2 regions of the Thalassococcus sp. genome follow, and region 1 is predicted to be linked to the other one. Evidence: riboswitches for the same ligand, from Rfam matches in the RefSeq annotation. Region 1 holds a riboswitch; the other holds the start of a gene.
What was found. A riboswitch is a leader RNA that binds a small molecule or an ion and turns the genes downstream of it on or off. The one in region 1 is predicted to bind cobalamin.

Region 1 (4,368 bases):
CAGGCGGCTTGCGGACGACCCAGTTTCAATCTGGACGGCTGGGCCATGGGGCCGAAGCTGTGGCAAGCCATCTCGGCCCGTGCGAAGGGCGCTGATATCTGCGTGGCCGAAGGGTCGATGGGCCTGTTCGACGGCGTTGCGACACGCGGCCAGCAGGGCTTTGGCAGCAGTGCCGAAACCGCGCAGGCGATGGGCTGGCCCGTGGTTTTGGTGCTGGACGTTGGTGGGCAGGCGCAGTCTGCTGCGGCGACGGCGCTGGGTTTCCGCAGCTATCTGCCCGATCTGCCCTTTGCCGGTGTGATCCTGAACCGCGTCGCGTCGCCCCGACATGAACGGCTGACACGTTTGGGGATGGAACGCGCGGGTATGCCGGTTCTGGGCGTGTTGCCCCGTCGTGGTGATCTGACCCTGCCCGAACGGCATCTGGGCCTGATCCAAGCGGTCGAACATCCCGATCTTGATGCGGCCATTGCCGACTACGCGACATTCCTGCGCGACCATGTTGATCTGGAAGCTTTGCGCGCAGCGGCGGCGGGCCATGCCCTGCCCGAGACGCCCTCTGCTTTGCCGAAACCTCCGGCACAGCGCATCGCCATTGCGCGTGACGCGGCGTTTTCATTCACCTATCCGCATCTGCTGGAAGGCTGGCACGATGCGGGCGCTGAAATTCTGCCTTTTTCACCGCTTGCCGATGAAGCCCCCGCCGCGGACGCCGATATCGTGTGGCTGCCGGGTGGCTACCCTGAACTGCACGCCGGTCAATTGGCCGCTGCCGAATCCTTCCGCGCGGGCGTTCGCCGTCACGCCGAAACGCGTCCCGTTCACGGGGAATGCGGTGGTTACATGGCCTTGGGCGAGGCGTTGATCGACAAAAACGGCACGCGCCACCAGATGCTGGGGCTGCTCGGGCTGGTGACCAGCTATGAAAAGCGCAAATTCCATTTGGGTTATCGCCGTGCTGTGCTTCAGGCGCCCCTGCCCGGCTTTTCGGTGGACACTGCCCTGCGCGGCCATGAATTCCACTACTCGACCATTCTGGAACAACCCGATGCGCCACTGGCCGAGGTGCGCGACGCGGACGGCAACCTTGTCCCCGAGACCGGATCGCATCGGGGCCATGCCTCGGGCACGTTCTTTCACCTGATCACGCAAGAGGAAACCGCATGACACGCCTCGTCAGCTTTGTAAGTTCCGGTCCGGGCGATCCCGAACTTCTGACACTCAAGGCCGTGGACCGCCTTAAGCGCGCCGATGCGGTGCTGTTTGACGACCTGTCGTCAGGCCCGATCTTAAGCTACGTGCGCAGCGGGGCCGATCTGGTTGCCGTGGGAAAACGGGCCGGTCGGCCATCGCCCAAACAGGACCACGTCAGCCGGTTGCTGGTGGATTACGCGCTACAAGACCAACACGTGGTGCGACTGAAATCCGGTGACAGCGGTATTTTCGGACGACTGGAAGAGGAAATCACTGCGCTGCGTGAAGCCGGCATTCCGTATGAGATCATCCCCGGCATCCCGTCCGCCATTGCGGCCGCTGCGGCGGCGGGCATTCCGTTGACACGCCGACTGACGGCACGCCGCGTGCAGTTTATCACCGGTCATGATGTGACCGGTCGGTTGCCCGAAGATATGAACCTTGGCGCGCTGGCCGATCCGGCGGCTTCGACCGTTGTTTTCATGGGCAAACGGACCTTCCCGAAACTAGCCGCGATGCTGTGCGATGCGGGCCTGCCCGAGGATACCCCCGCCCTGTTGGCCGAGGCGGTCAGCACACCGGAACAAAATATAGAGCGCCACACGATTCGATCCCTGTCGGACCAGTTGGAACGCGAAATCGGCGATCAGCCCGCGTTGATCCTGTACGGGCCGCTTGCCACATGAGCGAACATGCGGCCATCACTGTCACGGTCTGCACCTCATGTCCCATGGGACTTGCAGGATTTGCCGACACGTTGCGTGACAGACTGGCCGCTGATCACAAGGACGTTGTGGTCGCCACGCGCGACTGCATGTCAGGGTGCACCCGTCCGTCTACTGTGGCTGTCAGAAGCGCGGGAAAAACCGCCTATCTTTTCGGTGACTTGACCGACGCGGATGCAGAGCTGATCGATAGGTTTCTACGTCACTATCGCGACTCGGACACGGGCGATTTCGAAGACGCCCGCGTTCTGGGCGACCTGCGCTTCAAAGCGATCGCCAGAATTCCGAGTCAGGTAGTGTGACCGATGCGACCTATGTCGCTTTGACGCGCTATAAATTCGGTTTCGCTATTGACTGGGTAGCACCCTCGGCGGGATAAAGACGCGTGGTGTTCCAACCCTGAAGGGAAGGAACTTAATTCGGGAACAGGGATAATCAACCAGTAAACCCAGACCGCCCCCGCGACTGTATGCGGCGAGCGACCTTTCAAAGACCCACTGCCGAAGCCTTGGTGCTTGGTGGGAAGGGGAAAGGCCCGCTACGACCCGTGAGTCAGGAGACCGGCCACGCCAAATGAAACCCAAACAGCCGTCGGGTGTGACGGTCCAGGAGTAAAGAAATATGTCGCAGACCATCGCAACTCGCAGCACTGCAACCGCTCAATCCGGCCTGATGGGCATCGTCCTGACAGCGTTCCTGGGTATGGGTATCGTGTTCCTTGCTGGTCACGCGCAGTCCGCTACGCTGCACGACGCGGCACACGACATCCGTCACGGCACCGGCTTCCCCTGCCACTGACGCACAGCTGACATCCCATGGATATTAAAACGCTAACAGGCGCCCTAATCGGCGGCTGTGCTACGGGTATTGTCGCGGGCGCTCTGCATTTTGGGTTCCTTCAGGATATCATTCTTCAGGCCGAGCTCTATGAATCTCGCGACCTGATCCATTTCGGACAACCTGACACAGCCGCGACCGGCGCAGGCGCAGAAGCGCACGGGCATTCGGACGGTGGCGATGCGCCGGAAGTCACCCGCAACCTGCTGACCATGCTTTTTGCGGGTCTGATCTATGCAGGCTATGGCCTGATCCTGGCTGCGATCTTCCAGTTCGTCCGTGCGCGCGGTCATCGCGTGACAGCGATGCAGGGTGTGCTGTGGGGGCTGGCAGGGTTTGCCGTGGTCCAGATGGCACCGTCGATGGGTCTTGCGCCCAATCTTCCGGGCACGATTTCCGAAGACATCAATCTGCGCCAGTATTGGTGGTTCGGCACAATGGCCGCGACGGCAATAGGCCTCGGGCTGATGTTCTTGCGCCCCTCAGCTCTGACGATCGCCGTGGGCTTTGTGCTGATTGCACTGCCCCACGTCATCGGTGCGCCGGTTCTGGACGAATTCTATGGCGTTGCGCCGCCGGAACTGTCGGCAACCTTTGCGACCCGCGTCATTGGCGTTGCCTTCTTTAGTTGGGCTTTGTTGGGTGCCTTGGTGGCACGGCTGACAGACCCGAACACCTGAAACACCACACTGGCCGGATGACATCATCCGGCCCGTTTCATTCAAGAGACCGGTTTCATGGACACTCTCTGGCTTGTTGGCATCGGCACGGGCAGCCTCTCTCACATCACGCTTGAGGGGGTGAAGGCACTTCAGCAGGCCGCTGTGATTTTGGTGCCGCGCAAGGGCGATCAGAAAGACGACCTTGCCGAAATCCGCCACCGGATCATCGAAGGAACCGGATCACAAGCCCGCATCGTTCATTTCGAATACCCCGTCCGCGATCCCGATCTGCCCTATCAGGAGCGGGTCAAACAGTGGCACGACGAAATCGCCCGCCGCTGGCAGGTCGCAATCGACGGTGTCGACATCACGGGTCCGGTGGCCCTGCTGGTTTGGGGCGATCCGTCGCTTTATGACAGCACGCTGCGCATTGCCGAACGTCTTGCCCCTGCCCCGCAGGTCCGCGTGATCCCTGGGATCACTGCAATTCAGGCCCTGACCGCTGCGCACGCCATTCCCCTAAACACCGTCGACGGATCGGTCATGATCACCACCGGTCGCCGCCTGCGTGCCGAAGGGCTTCCGCCGAACGCCGAAACCACGGTTGTCATGCTGGACGGGCTGTGTTCGTTCCAGAACCTTGATGCAGACGGCTGGCACATCTGGTGGGGGGCCTATCTTGGCTCTGACCAACAGATCCTGATCGAAGGCCCCTTGGCTGACGTCTCGGGCCAGATCGTGGAAACCCGCGCAGCCGCACGGGAACAGCACGGCTGGATCATGGACAGCTACATTCTGAAGCGCCGTTAAACGCCTTCAAGGGCTGCATTCCCAGCAGTCCTCTGGCAGTCGCGAAACCGTTGCTTGGTTATTCCCTTTCCGGTGGTGAGCCTTTAATCAGGTCCCATCAGGAATATAAGGAGACGCCCGTGCGGATCGCAGAGATTGAC
Region 2 (4,368 bases), on a different contig from region 1:
TTTCATAGCCGGTCCTCAGAGCGAGCAGGAAACACAGCCCTGCACTTCGGTCCCTTCAAGGGCTTCCTGGCGCAGGCGGATGTAGTAGATGGTTTTGATGCCCTTCTTCCACGCATAGATTTGCGCGCGGTTGATGTCGCGGGTCGTGGCCTCGGCGGGGAAGAACAGCGTCAGGGACAGGCCCTGATCGACGTGTTCGGTCGCAGCGGCATAGGTGTCGATGATCGCCTCGGGGCCGATTTCATAAGCATCGCGGTAGTATTCGAGGTTCTCGTTGTTCATGTAGGCCGCCGGATAGTAGACGCGGCCGATTTTGCCCTCTTTGCGGATTTCGATCTTGGACACGATGGGGTGGATCGAAGAGGTCGAGTTGTTGATGTAGCTGATCGAGCCTGTGGGCGGCACCGCCTGAAGGTTGCGGTTATACAGCCCGTGTTCGGCCACGTCCTTGGCCAGCTTGGCCCAGTCATCGCGCGTGGGCAGCTCGATGCCTGCGAATAGCTCGGTCACTTTGTCCGAGGTCGGCAGCCAGTCGCGGGTTGTGTATTTCTCGAAATAGGTGCCGTCGGCGTATTTCGACTTCTCGAACCCTTTGAAACTTTCGCCCCGTTCACGCGCCAGAATGTTGGATGCACGGATCGCGTGGTAGGTGATCGCGGCAAAGTAAACAGACGTGAACTCAATGCCTTCCGCGCTGCCATAGTGAACGTTTTCACGCGCCAGATAACCGTGCAGGTTCATCTGGCCCAGACCGATCGCGTGGCTTTCATCGTTGCCGCGGCGGATAGACGGGACCGAGTCGATCGCCGACATTTCCGACACAGCGGACAGGGCGCGCACAGCGGTTTCCACGGTCGCGCCAAAGTCAGGCCCGTCCATGGTTTTCGCGATGTTCAGCGACCCGAGGTTACAGGAAATGTCTGTGCCCAGATGGCTGTAGCTGAGGTCATCGTTGAACTCGGATGCCTCGTTCACCTGCAGGATTTCCGAACACAGGTTCGACATGGTGATGCGGCCCTCAACGGGGTTGGCGCGGTTCACCGTGTCTTCGAACATGATGTAGGGATAGCCGGACTCGAACTGGATTTCCGCAATCGTCTGGAAGAATTCGCGGGCGTTGATCTTTTTCTTGCGGATGCGGCCATCATCGACCATCTCGGCGTATTTCTCGGTGACCGAGATTTCCGAGAACGGCACACCATAGACTTTTTCCACGTCATGCGGCGAAAAGAGGTACATGTCCTCGTTTTTCTTCGCCAGTTCGAACGTCACATCGGGAATGACCACGCCCAAGGACAGCGTCTTGATGCGGATCTTTTCGTCGGCGTTTTCGCGCTTTGTATCAAGGAAGCGCAGAATGTCGGGGTGGTGGGCGTTCAGGTAAACTGCACCGGCACCCTGACGCGCGCCCAACTGGTTGGCATAGGAAAAGCTGTCTTCCAGAAGCTTCATGATCGGGATCACGCCGGACGACTGGTTTTCGATGCCTTTGATCGGCGCACCCGCTTCGCGCAGGTTGGTCAGCATCAACGCCACACCGCCGCCGCGCTTGGACAGCTGAAGGGCCGAGTTGATGGAACGGCCAACGGATTCCATGTTGTCTTCCAGACGCAGCAGGAAGCACGAGATCAGCTCGCCACGGCTTTTCTTACCGGCGTTCAGGAATGTTGGTGTCGCAGGCTGGAAGCGGCCCGAGAGGATTTCTTCCATCAGGCGTGTGGCCAGTTTTTCGTCGCCGCGTGCCAGCGCCAGCGCGACCATGCAAACGCGGTCTTCGTAGCGTTCCAGATAGCGGCTGCCGTCACGCGTTTTCAGCGTGTAGGCGGTGTAATATTTGAATGCGCCCAAAAATGTCGGGAAGCGGAACTTTTTCGCGAAAGCCGCGTTCCATAATTGGTGGACGAAGGTGCGATCATATTGATCAAGAACCTCTGCCTCGTAATAGCCTTCGTCCACCAGGTACCCCAGCTTCTCTTCCAGCGAATGGAAAAAGACGGTGTTCTGATTGACGTGAGTCAGGAAATACTGACGCGCGGCCATACGGTCGGCATCAAAACGGATTTTGCCGTCCTCGTCGTAAAGGTTCAGCATCGCGTTCAGCGCGTGGTAATCCTGTGTGCCGTTCAGGCCGTGATCAAGCATTCCGTTCTCCAGAATTTGTCCAGCCCGGCTTTCACGCGGGCGATGTCGGTATCAGTGCCAGCCAGTTCGAACCGGTAGAGCACGGGAACATTGCATTTGCGGGAAATCACTTCCCCCGCCAGCGCGTAGGTCGCGCCGAAATTCCGGTTGCCGCCTGCGATAACGCCGCGCAATCCGGCGCGACGTTCAGGGGCGTTCAGGAACCGGATCACCTGTTTTGGGACCGCCCCGCGCCCTTCGCCATCTGCGAATGTGGGGGTGACCAAAACAAAAGGTGTGGTGGGCGCTGGCATCGCACCGTCGGGATCGCGCGGGATGCGGAAGGCGGGCAGTTCCAGCCGTTCCACAAAACGTGCGGTATTTCCCGAGCGGGATGAAAAATAAACCAGCGCCGACATCGGTCCTGACGGATCAGGCCAAAGAGCCGATCAGGTCGGGACGGAAGCCGGACCAATGCGCGTCGCCGGCAATCACAACGGGGGCCTGACGGTAGCCAAGATCGGTCACACGCTCCATCGCGTCGTCGTCTTCTGTCAGATCGACCACGTCGAATTCGATGCCTTTAGCTTCAAGTGCGCGGGTGGTTGCTGTGCACTGAACGCATGCCGGTTTGGAGTAAACTGTGATTGTCATTGTGGGCCCCTCTGCCTGTCGGTTTTTTGATCGCAGGACACGGGTGCCGGGCAGAAAAACCGCCTATAGCTCACAAGGAACCAGCGCCCCGAACCCTCCGTTCGTGGTCGTAATCTGTTGTGTTCCAGCCGGTCTCCTGACTTGTGGCTCGGTCGTTTTTTGCCCGCCTTCCCAGCGCCTTAGCGCCAGTGGATTATGGGCATAAAACTCACCACTCACAGTTGCGGGGGCAGTGCCGGATTTTCACCGGTCTTCCCTTTTCACGACGGCGTGTGCTGCCGCTGCTAGAACACCGCTGATAGTATCCCTAGGGGCGGTCGCGTCAATATCTTGTATCTTCCGACAGGTGAAATTTTTTCGATTTTTTCGACAATCAGGGTCTGGAACTCTCGTGCTCAAGTCGGATAAGGCGCGAATCTTTTGGGCTTTAATGCAAGAAACTTCGGTAACTTTTGCTGTTCGAATTCTGCGCAAAAAACCGGCATCTGAAAGGTGCGATAAATGAGCGTTGCAAATAAGCGTCGCAATTGAACCCGACCGTGTCGCGGATAAGCGCGTCGCTTGACACGGGTCTGGCAGTTTTGGGGAGGCCACCCTGTTTAGGGGCGCCAGTCCTCCGTCCAGCAAAGCATAGCGCCATGTCGAATGATTCCCTTTTGCAGCCTTATCAGCTCAAGCATCTGACGCTGAAGAATCGAATCATGACCACAAGCCACGAACCGGCCTATCCGGTCGATGGTCTGCCAAAGGAACGCTATCGCGCCTACCATCAGGAACGCGCTAAGGCCGGTGTCGCGCTGACGATGACAGCAGGATCCGCGATTGTGTCGCGCGACAGCCCGCCGTCGTTCAACAATATCCTTGCCTATAAGGACGAGGTCGTGCCGTGGATGGCCGAACTGGCCGATGCCTGCCACGAACACGGCTGCGCGGTGATGATCCAACTGACGCATCTGGGCCGCCGGACCGGATGGAACAAGGGCGATTGGTTGCCGTCAGTGTCCACAGGGCATGAATGGGAACCGGCGCATCGGGCGTTTCCCAAGAAGCTGGAAGATTGGGACATCGCGCGCATCATCACCGATTATGCCGATGCGGCGGAACGGATGCAGGCGGCAGGGCTCGACGGGGTCGAGATCGAATCCTACGGCCACTTGATGGATGCCTTCTGGTCGCCACGGTTGAACGAATTGGATGCGCCTTATGGCGGATCTTTGGACAACCGGATGCGCTTTACCTACGACGTTCTGAACGCGATCCGCGAACGGGTGGGGCCGGAGTTTATCGTGGGTCTGCGCTTTACGGCGGACGAGACCATCGAAGGCGGCATCACACCTGACGAGGGGCTTGAGATCGCGCGGCGTCTGAAGGACACCGGTCAGGTCGATTTCCTGAACGTCATTCGCGGCCGTATCGATACCGACGCGGCGCTGACCAATGTGATCCCTGTGCAGGGTATGAAGAACGCCCCGCATCTGGATTTTGCCGGACGCATCCGGTCCGAGATCGGATTGCCGACCTTCCATGCCTCTAAGATCCCTGATGTAGCGACAGCGCGCCATGCGGTGTCGGCTGGCCTGTTGGATATGGTCG

Region 2: another riboswitch for cobalamin. It lies ahead of nrdH (glutaredoxin-like protein NrdH); the one in region 1 lies ahead of AC4FIA_RS07045 (CbtB domain-containing protein).

What each region holds. Positions count from the first base shown of each region.
Region 1 is NZ_CEYADA010000005.1:35,917-40,284, reverse strand. Features, by position in the region: gene AC4FIA_RS07060 (cobyrinic acid a,c-diamide synthase CobB) at 1-1,167, shown strand, start outside; gene cobA (uroporphyrinogen-III C-methyltransferase) at 1,164-1,880, shown strand; gene AC4FIA_RS07050 (DUF1636 family protein) at 1,877-2,221, shown strand; cobalamin riboswitch at 2,289-2,502, shown strand; gene AC4FIA_RS07045 (CbtB domain-containing protein) at 2,541-2,717, shown strand; gene AC4FIA_RS07040 (CbtA family protein) at 2,735-3,436, shown strand; gene cobF (precorrin-6A synthase (deacetylating)) at 3,494-4,228, shown strand; gene pcaD (3-oxoadipate enol-lactonase) at 4,348-4,368, shown strand, end outside.
Region 2 is NZ_CEYADA010000016.1:11,243-15,610, forward strand. Features, by position in the region: gene nrdF (class 1b ribonucleoside-diphosphate reductase subunit beta) at 1-6, opposite strand, end outside; gene nrdE (class 1b ribonucleoside-diphosphate reductase subunit alpha) at 16-2,142, opposite strand; gene nrdI (class Ib ribonucleoside-diphosphate reductase assembly flavoprotein NrdI) at 2,124-2,540, opposite strand; gene nrdH (glutaredoxin-like protein NrdH) at 2,554-2,775, opposite strand; cobalamin riboswitch at 2,885-3,079, opposite strand; gene AC4FIA_RS15655 (oxidoreductase) at 3,414-4,368, shown strand, end outside.